2 regions of the Dietzia sp. B32 genome follow, and region 2 is predicted to be linked to the other one. Evidence: predicted binding sites of a transcription regulator. Region 2 holds the regulator's gene; the other holds the start of a gene.
What was found. Region 2 encodes LexA, which represses DNA repair genes until DNA is damaged. Its sites were predicted from a motif close to CGAACANNTGTTCG; they were not measured.

Region 1: a site for LexA is predicted at 2,750-2,763, ahead of L8M95_RS07060 (HNH endonuclease signature motif containing protein). Genes of this name have one in related genera too.

The regions. Positions count from the first base shown of each region.
Region 1 covers NZ_CP093845.1:1,475,468-1,479,834, reverse strand. Annotated here, with positions in the region: gene L8M95_RS07070 (TlpA disulfide reductase family protein) at 1-544, shown strand, start outside; gene L8M95_RS07065 (cytochrome c biogenesis CcdA family protein) at 541-1,401, shown strand; gene L8M95_RS07060 (HNH endonuclease signature motif containing protein) at 1,422-2,744, opposite strand; gene L8M95_RS07055 (hypothetical protein) at 3,152-3,577, shown strand; gene L8M95_RS07050 (DUF3558 domain-containing protein) at 3,952-4,367, shown strand, end outside.
Region 2 covers NZ_CP093845.1:392,253-396,619, reverse strand. Annotated here, with positions in the region: gene dapF (diaminopimelate epimerase) at 1-433, shown strand, start outside; gene hflX (GTPase HflX) at 487-1,935, shown strand; gene lexA (transcriptional repressor LexA) at 1,977-2,645, opposite strand; gene L8M95_RS01895 (DUF3806 domain-containing protein) at 3,141-3,332, shown strand; gene nrdR (transcriptional regulator NrdR) at 3,444-3,899, shown strand; gene hrpA (ATP-dependent RNA helicase HrpA) at 3,955-4,367, opposite strand, start outside.

The DNA of each region.
Region 1 (4,367 bases), 1.1 Mb from region 2:
GACCGGCGATAACGCCGTGGTGGTGGGCCCGGAGACGTTCGAGTTCGTCAGCCCCGACGGGCAGATCGAGATCCACTACGACCCCCCTGCCGAGCGCAAGCCCGTCGCCACGCTCACCGGGCCCGACCTGCTCGACCCCGATCGCACACTCACCGTGCAGGAGGACTTCGAGGGCCGGGTCGTGATCCTCAACCTGTGGGGCCAGTGGTGCGGGCCGTGCCGCGCCGAGTCCGACGACCTGCAGCGTCTGCAGGAGGAGTTCGAGCCGAAGGGCGCCACGGTGTTCGGCATCAACCTGCGCGACCCCAACCGGCAGAAGCCGGTCGACTTCGTCGAGGACAACGGCATCACGTTCCCCTCGATCTGGGATCCCAGTAACGCCGCTGTCGCCGCGCTGCGAGGGTTCCCGACCTCCGTGGTTCCGGCGACGATCATCCTGGACAAGCAGCACCGCGTGGCCGCCGTGTACCTCGCCGAGATCACCGACGAGAAGCTGCGCGAGACCGTCAACGCGATCCTCGCCGAGGAGGTCGAGCCGGTGTGAACCCGGAGGTGATCCTGCTCGCGCAGAGCGTGGGGGAGACGTTCCAGCAGACCGTGGCCAGTGGCCCGATCCTGCTGGCGTTGGGGGCATGCGTGCTGGCGGGACTCGTGTCGTTCGCCTCGCCGTGTGTGATCCCGCTGGTTCCCGGCTACCTGGCGTACCTCGCGAGTGTCGTGGGCGCCGAGCGTCCTCCGGCTACCGCTGCCGCCGCCGAGCGCCAGCGTGCCGCCACCGCCACCCTGACGATGGAGGAGCGGCGCACCCGACGATCCTCGCGGGCCCGGGTGGTGGGCGCGTCGTTGCTGTTCGTCGGTGGTTTCACCGTGGTCTTCGTGATGCTGAGCGCCATGGTTCTGGGGACCGTGCAGTACCTGGCCCCCCAGCAGGAACTGCTGCAGCGGCTCGGTGGCGTGGTCACGATCCTCATGGGGCTCGTCTTCATCGGCCTCGTTCCCACCCTGCAGCGCGACACCCGGATGCAGCCCAAGACCCTGTCCACCTGGATCGGCGCCCCCATGCTCGGGGCAGTGTTCGCCCTGGGCTGGACCCCGTGTCTGGGACCGACGCTGGCCGCAGCCCTGTCGGTCGCCGCGGGCACCGGGGTCGACGCCGCACGCGGGGTGCTGCTCATCGTGGCCTATTGCCTGGGACTCGGTCTGCCGTTCGTCATCGTGGCGTTCGGTTCCACCTGGGCGATGCGAACCGTCGGTTGGCTGCAGAGGCACACCCGGACCATCCAGGTGTTCGGCGGCGTCATGCTGATCATCGTGGGCCTGCTGCTGCTGTCCGGCGGGTGGGCGCTGTTCATCGACTGGCTGCGCGACTTCGCGATCTCCGACACCACGCTGCCCATCTGACCCGAGCGGACCGCGCGGCGTCACGCCGCCTCCTGGCCTGAATCGAGCCGGTCAGCGACCGCCGCATCCAGATCGCGGAGGAGGGCGTACGGCAGTATCGGTGCGTCGAGTGGTGTCGGTGGTGGGGGTCCGGGTTTCGGTGGTGGTGGGTTGGCCGCGCGTGGTGTGCCGGCGGGTGGGATCCATCTGACGCCCTGAGGTGCGTGCGGGTCGGGCTCGGTCGACCAGCCGGTCTCGTGAATCATCGCGTGGCAGTCGCCGCTGGCCAGTGCGAGTTCGTCGATGTTGGTGTGGCCGCCGGCGGCCCAGGGTCTGCCCGCGTGGTGGGCTTCGCAATGTCTGGCGTCCTGGTCGCAGTCGGGGTGTGTGCAGCCTCCGTAGGCGGCGAACAGAGCCAGGCGTTGGTAGCGGGAGGCGGTGCGGCGACTCCGGAACAGCCGCAGGTCGATCTCCTTGTCGCACAGCGCCAGGAACCAGTGGTTGCCGCGGGCCATGGCCAGTGCCTGGGGCACGGGTACGCGGATCCCTCCGTCGGTCTCGCCGCAGCCGGCGAGAGTGGCGAGCTGGTCGAGGTCGACACGCACCACGATCGCTGCCGGAGCGCCGGTCTTGGTGGCGTCCGCCGAGAGGGCGAGTTGCAGGGCGTGGACCATCGCATCGTGCATTCGTTGACCGTCGGTGCGGGTGTCCTTCTCTTCCGGATCTGGCCACAGGCGGCCGGGTTGGCCCCAGCGGGCATGGACCTCGCGCATCAACGCGGCCAGTTGGGGGTCCATGGTGATCGAGGCGCGGGCCATCAGGTCCAGTCCTTGGCCCCCGCACGTGACCGAGCGGCGGCGAGCTCGATCTTCTGCGCCGCGCTCGGTGCGCCCCGGATCGACAGCGTCCAGGAGTCGGTGCGCGTGTTCTTGGAGGCGGCGGGTCGTGCACTGGTCGGCGGCCAGGGCGATCAGCTGCGCTTCCAGGCGGGCGCGCTCCTCGTCGTCGTAGTCGTCGGGCAGAGCGGCCAGGGCGGTGTTGATGACCTTGAGATGTCCGGCGGACAGGGTGCCCTCGGCGGTGGCGCGCATGCGGGCGGTGTCGGCGATGGCGGAGTCGTCGAGCCGGCCGCGGGCATCGCCCGGTGCGAGTCCGAGGCCGCCGGTGAGCATTTGGCGCTCATTGATGAACCCCATCTGCCGGGCGGTGCGGATGCGGCGTTGGGCCTGTTCGAGCGCGACCAGTTCGGCGTGTAGCTCAGCGGCGGACGCCTCGGTCCAGTCGTTCAGTAGATGTGCATCGAGCGCGGACAGCACGGCAGTCAGCTCGCTACTGGCAGTCGCTCCCGCCTCGGTGTCGCTCATGTGTTCGATTAGATCATCGGGGTACGACACAAACACGTCGTCCCAGTTCACGTAGGCGAAAGAGGAACGCCGGTGCCGTCATCGCCGAGTGTTCGAGGGCTACTCGCCCAATTGCACGCGGACTCCTCTGGTCTTTGAGGAGCGCGGCGTCAACTAATTTGTACAACAGGGCCCCCGGCCAAGGGGGCGGTGTCAATACTGATCACATGAACGTGGCCACGGATCGAGTCAGAGTGATCGGCGTCGGTGCAATGACGACGGTGCTCATCGTTGCGTCCGGGTGCGGTGGTCCCGGAGGAGACGCTGATGGGGCACCGGAGCCGGCTCCCACATCCGCCGCGTCGTCGTCACCGGTTGCGACCGCGGCCGCATCGCCCCTTTCGAAGGAGGTCGCAACACCGACCTCCATGACACCGCTTTACGAGCCGCCCCGCAGTCCGGCTGCGCCGGCTCAGGCGATCGTGACCGAGGGTGCTGAGTGCGGGCCCCGCGGAGCGCAGGCCGTCTTCGCCGACGGTGTGACCGCTTATTGCGCCCGTCTGCAGTACACCGACGGTGCCGCGTGGTCGCGCGACCCGCAGTTGGCACCGAACCCGGCAGCCAACGAGGCGATGCGGCAGGCAGGGCCACAGCTCGGCGATAGTTGTATCGGAGCGGATATCGGCCGCAGGGCGGTTGACGCCAGTGGGGTTGCGATCCTCTGTGACAACTATCTGTGGCGACAGGATGTGGGGCAGGAAGCCCGGCACCCCTGGGTTGATGAGCAGGTCCGATGGATGGAGTGCCTCGAGCAATCGACTGAAGAGGAATGCAGGAATCTGCTCAACAACTGAGACTGACACGTATGTCGCGACCGGATCACGAGTCCAGCGCAGTTGTCCGCCGCTGGTATCGGACTAGGCGAAGAATTCTCCCCAGATGATCTCCCCGCCCACTTCGGGCGGAATCGCATGTACGACGCAGCGAAGCAGCCGTCTGGTTCCATGGCGGGCGAAGGATTCTCCGGGCCCGCGGCTGTGATGACCCACCCGTCGGCCGGTGACGACTGCGATGATCTCTGAGCGTGAGCCTCTACCACCTTGAGCGCATCCCCTCTGAACTGCGCCGATTCGGTCTGGCGGACGATTCGTCAAGTCGGGGGAACCGTTCGGCGGCTCGGCCCGTCGTACAGGTTGTGGGAAGAAGTAAAGCTTTCGTAGCCGCGTTGGTGACCGCCGGGGTGGTGCTGTCCGGGTGCGCGTCGGCTGACGGGGGGGATGAGACGACGACGAGCCCAACCGTCACCGAAAACCCGGGCAATCCCTGGGACCTGCCGATCGAGCAGAGGCCTGCCCTGTTCGACCCGTGTGCCGAGATCCCGATCGAGGCTATCGAGGAGGGGGTTGGCGCAAAGGTCGATCCCAATAGCAGCCTCACTAGGCACGAACCAGGAAGCTTGATGGCATGTGGGTGGACGAACGAACAAGTGCACGTCACAGCCGCAGCTTCATGGAAATCGAGAGCCCAGTTCCTGAACGATAAGAGCCTTAGGCAGGTTGAGCAGGGCGGCCGGAGAATGCGAATGGTGGAGGTAGGCGACCAAACGGGCAGTACATGTCTCCAGTTGTTCTTTACCAGTCGAGG
Region 2 (4,367 bases):
GCTCGGGCTGTCCTCGGCGGAGATCGCGGGCCGCACCTTCGCGGGACTGGCCGTCGACATGGGCAATCCGCATCTGGCCTGCGTGGTCCCGGGTCTGGGAGCGGCGGACCTCGCCGCGTTGCGGGTGGAGCAGAGCCCGGTGTTCGACAGGGACTTCTTCCCCGACGGGGTCAACGTGGAGATCGCCACCCCGATGGTGGACGGCCGGGTCTCGATGCGTGTCCATGAGCGCGGTGCCGGGGAGACCATGTCCTGCGGCACCGGGATCGTGGCGACCGCGGTGGCCGCACTGGCCGACGCGGGGGAGGCGTCGGGAGACGTCGTCGTCGCGGTCCCGGGCGGCGAACTCGCGGTCGCTCTACGAGAGGGTGGATCCTCCCTCATCGGACCGTCGGCCCTCGTCGCCCACGGCCGATATCGTCGTAGGCATTAGCACACCGCTCCACACAGGACACCAGGGGCCCGGGTGTGAGAAGATGAACGCGAATGACTACTGATTACACGGCCGCTGATCGGCCGACACGCGACCTCGATCCATCCATCGGTGAGTTCCAGCTCGAGGAGAGATCCTCGATGCGCCGGGTGGCGGGGCTGTCCACCGAACTCCAGGACGTCAACGACGCCGAGTACCGCCAGCTCAGACTCGAACGGGTCGTGCTCGTGGGTGTCTGGACGGAGGGCTCCGCCGCCCAGGCCGACGCCGCGATGGCCGAACTCGCCCAGCTGGCCGAGACCGCGGGATCAGAGGTGTGCGATGCGCTCATCCAGCGACGCGACAAGCCCGACGCCGCGACGTACATCGGGTCGGGCAAGGTCAGTGTCCTCAAGGACGTGATCGCCGCGACCGGCGCCGACACCGTCATCTGCGACGGTGAACTCACCCCGGGACAGTTGCTCGCGCTGGAGAAGGCGGTCAACGTCAAGGTCATCGACCGCACCGCCCTGATCCTCGACATCTTCGCGCAGCACGCCACCAGCCGCGAGGGCAAGGCCCAGGTGACTCTCGCCCAGATGGAGTACATGCTTCCCCGCCTCCGCGGCTGGGGCGAGTCGTTGTCCCGTCAGGCCGGCGGGCGTGCCGGCAGCAACGGCGGCGTGGGTCTCCGAGGTCCGGGTGAGACCAAGATCGAGACCGACCGGCGTCGGATCCGCGAACGGATGGCACGTCTGCGGCGCGACATCAAGGGGATGAAACAGGCCCGCGACACCAAACGGCACCGTCGCCGTGCCACGCCCGTGCCCTCGATAGCGATCGCCGGATACACCAACGCCGGAAAGTCCAGTCTTCTCAATCGGATAACCGGTGCCGGGGTACTGGTCCAGAACGCCTTGTTCGCCACGCTCGACCCGACCACCCGGAAGGCCGAGCTGCCTGACGGCCGCGCGGTCGTCTTCACCGACACCGTGGGGTTCGTTCGTCATCTTCCGACCCAGTTGGTCGAGGCCTTCCGTTCCACACTGGAGGAGGTCGTCGACTCCGAACTTCTCCTCCATGTGGTGGACGGCTCGGATGCCTTTCCGCTCCGCCAGATCGAGGCGGTGCGCAAGGTGATCAACGAGGTGGTGGAGGAGCAGAACGCCGAGCGACCTCGTGAGCTGCTGGTGATCAACAAGGTGGACGCCGCGGATCCCGTCGTACTCACCGAGTTGCACCACGCGCTACCCGACGCCGTGTTCGTCTCGGCCGTCACCGGTCAGGGCGTCGACGAGCTGCTCGAGCGGATCACCCAGATCGTCGCTTCCGGGGACACCGAGGTCACCCTGGAGATCCCGTACTCCCGTGGGGACGTGGTGTCACGGGTCCACGCCGAGGGCGCGGTGGTCGAGGAGGAGCACACCGAAAACGGAACCCGGGTCATCGTCCGACTGCCCGCCTCAGTGGCGGGTGAACTCGACGAGTTCGCCGCCGACGGCTCACACGACGGCGCCGCCTGACCCCCACCGGGGACGGGCGGCGCGCCGTTCGAGTCCGGAGTTCAGAGCTTCCGGAACACCGTCACCACCTTGCCGAGGATCGTCGCGTGCTCTCCCGGGATGGGACTGAACGACGGATTGTGAGGTAGCAGCCAGACTCCGCTCGCGTCGTTGCGGAAGGTCTTGACCGTCGCCTCCCCGTCGATCATCGCCGCGACGATCTCACCGTTGTCCGCGACGTTCTGCCGCCGGACCACCACGAAGTCGCCGTCGCAGATCGCCGCGTCGATCATCGATTCCCCGACGACCTTGAGCATGAACAGGTCGCCGGATCCCACGAGGTCCGCGGGCAGCGGGAAGATCTCCTCGACGGCCTGTTCGGCGAGGATCGGACCGCCGGCGGCGATCCGGCCGAGCACGGGGACGTAGACGGGCTCGGAGGCGCCGCCGGGCCGCTGGGGCTCGGGCGTCGGCGAACGACGCCCGCGCGACTTCTGCCCGGGAACCCCGTGCACGTCCACCGCGCGCGGCTTGTGCGGGTCCCGGGTCAGGAAACCCTTCTTCTCGAGAGTCCGCAACTGATGAGCCACCGACGAGGTGGACTGCAACCCGACCGCGTCGCCGATCTCCCGGATGCTCGGCGGATAGCCGCGCTCCTTGACGGTGTCGTGGATGTGGAGGAGAACGCTCTTCTGTCGGTCCGTCAGCGACTCGAAGTCGGGCTTCGGCATCTCGTGTGGTCCCTTCGGCGAATGGATGTTCGACGTCTGTATCTGTGTACACCCTATCGCCCATGCGAACGTCGCGCCACACAGGTGTTCGAAATAATCGGGCCCGGAATGGTGACTGTGTCGGAGTCGCGTGATACAACTCTAGGAGAGTTCGGATTCGAACAGATGTACTGACACATACATACGGGTGTGCGAACACCACTCGCACACCGTATCGAGTAGGGAGTCACCATGACCGTTACGGAGTTGCAGTCACACGCACGTCCGACCGTGCGGTGGAGCGAGGTCTGCCCCGGCGACCATCGCGGGCGGTCCGCGGGCGTCGATCGTCCCGGCACCCCACAGAGTTCCCCGGGTAAGGGCAGCGCACAGCCCGGTCGCGTCCACCGTCGCCCCGCGGTTCGACCGGAGGGCAGCCGTCCCGCGGCGGCGTCGGCACGTGTCGACACCGTCGTCCGGCCGAGGGTGCCCGGCCGCCCCCTCGGCGTCACGTCTGTGGCACCGGGTCGCCGCGTGCTCGTCCGCCCGGCGTCGGCCGAGGGCGTGCGCGCCTGCCATATCGAGGCTCCTGTGGCCAGCGGCGTCGTCGACGACGTTCCTACGTGGGCGCTCCTGGCCTGCGGGATCGCGTTCGGAGTGATCCTGCTCTTCGCCGTGGCGTATCTCGGCGGGCCCGCCTACGCATGACCGGTCGTCGGGCCTCCTAGAATGAGTCGGGGACGGTGTACTGCCATCCCCGCATCCCGTCAGGCACGAGCCGGGACGCGTGAAGTCCGGTCGACGAAGGGCCCCACGGGAATGTACTGCCCGACATGCCACCACGAGGACTCCCGCGTGATCGATTCACGATCGGTCGACGAGGGGCAGGCGATCCGGCGTCGCCGGGAATGTCCGAGGTGCGGCCACCGGTTCACGACTCTCGAGACGCCGCTTCTGACTGTTCTCAAACGCAACGGGGTCACGGAGGCGTTCAGCCGGGACAAGGTGGTGCGCGGAGTCCGGCGTGCGTGCCAGGGACGAGCGGTCGACGAGGACGCCCTGCGCCGCCTCGCCCAACAGGTCGAGGACGCCGTCCGCGCCGGTGGCGTGTCCGAAGTCCCCGCCCATCAGATCGGTCTTGCCATCCTGGGCCCGCTACAGGACCTGGACGAGGTCGCCTACCTCCGCTTCGCCTCGGTGTACAAGCAGTTCAGTTCCGCCGATGACTTCGAACGCGAGATCATCGCCCTCCGGGAACGCCGGACGAGTCGCTAGACGCGCGCCATAGGCGGGTGATCGGCCGACGGCCGGCTCCAGGGGACGGCCTGCCTCAGCGGGACGACCGGGGGGCCAGCGCCGCTGCCACTGCCTTCTCGATGCGCTCCGCCGACACCGATCTGGCGGTCCCGAGCGTCTGCGCGAACAGCCCCACGCGGTATTCGGCCAGCATCCAGCGCAGGTCGCGAACGGCCCGGGCCCCACCCGGGCGCTTTCGCAACGCGGCGCACGCCTCGTCGACCCTCGCCTCGGACCGGGACAGCCTCACCGTGAGTTCCCGGTGGCGGGACGGAGACTTCTCCGCCAGCTCCAGGCGGAGCCCCACAGCCCTCACGTGTCGTTCCAGATGCGGGAGTGCGTCGGCCGGGTGTCGGGCGAGGAAACCCCGGCCGATGAGGAAGTCGAGAGACGGCCGGACGGCATCGGCGATGTCCGCCGGTGCCGCGGCCAGCGAGCCCCACACCG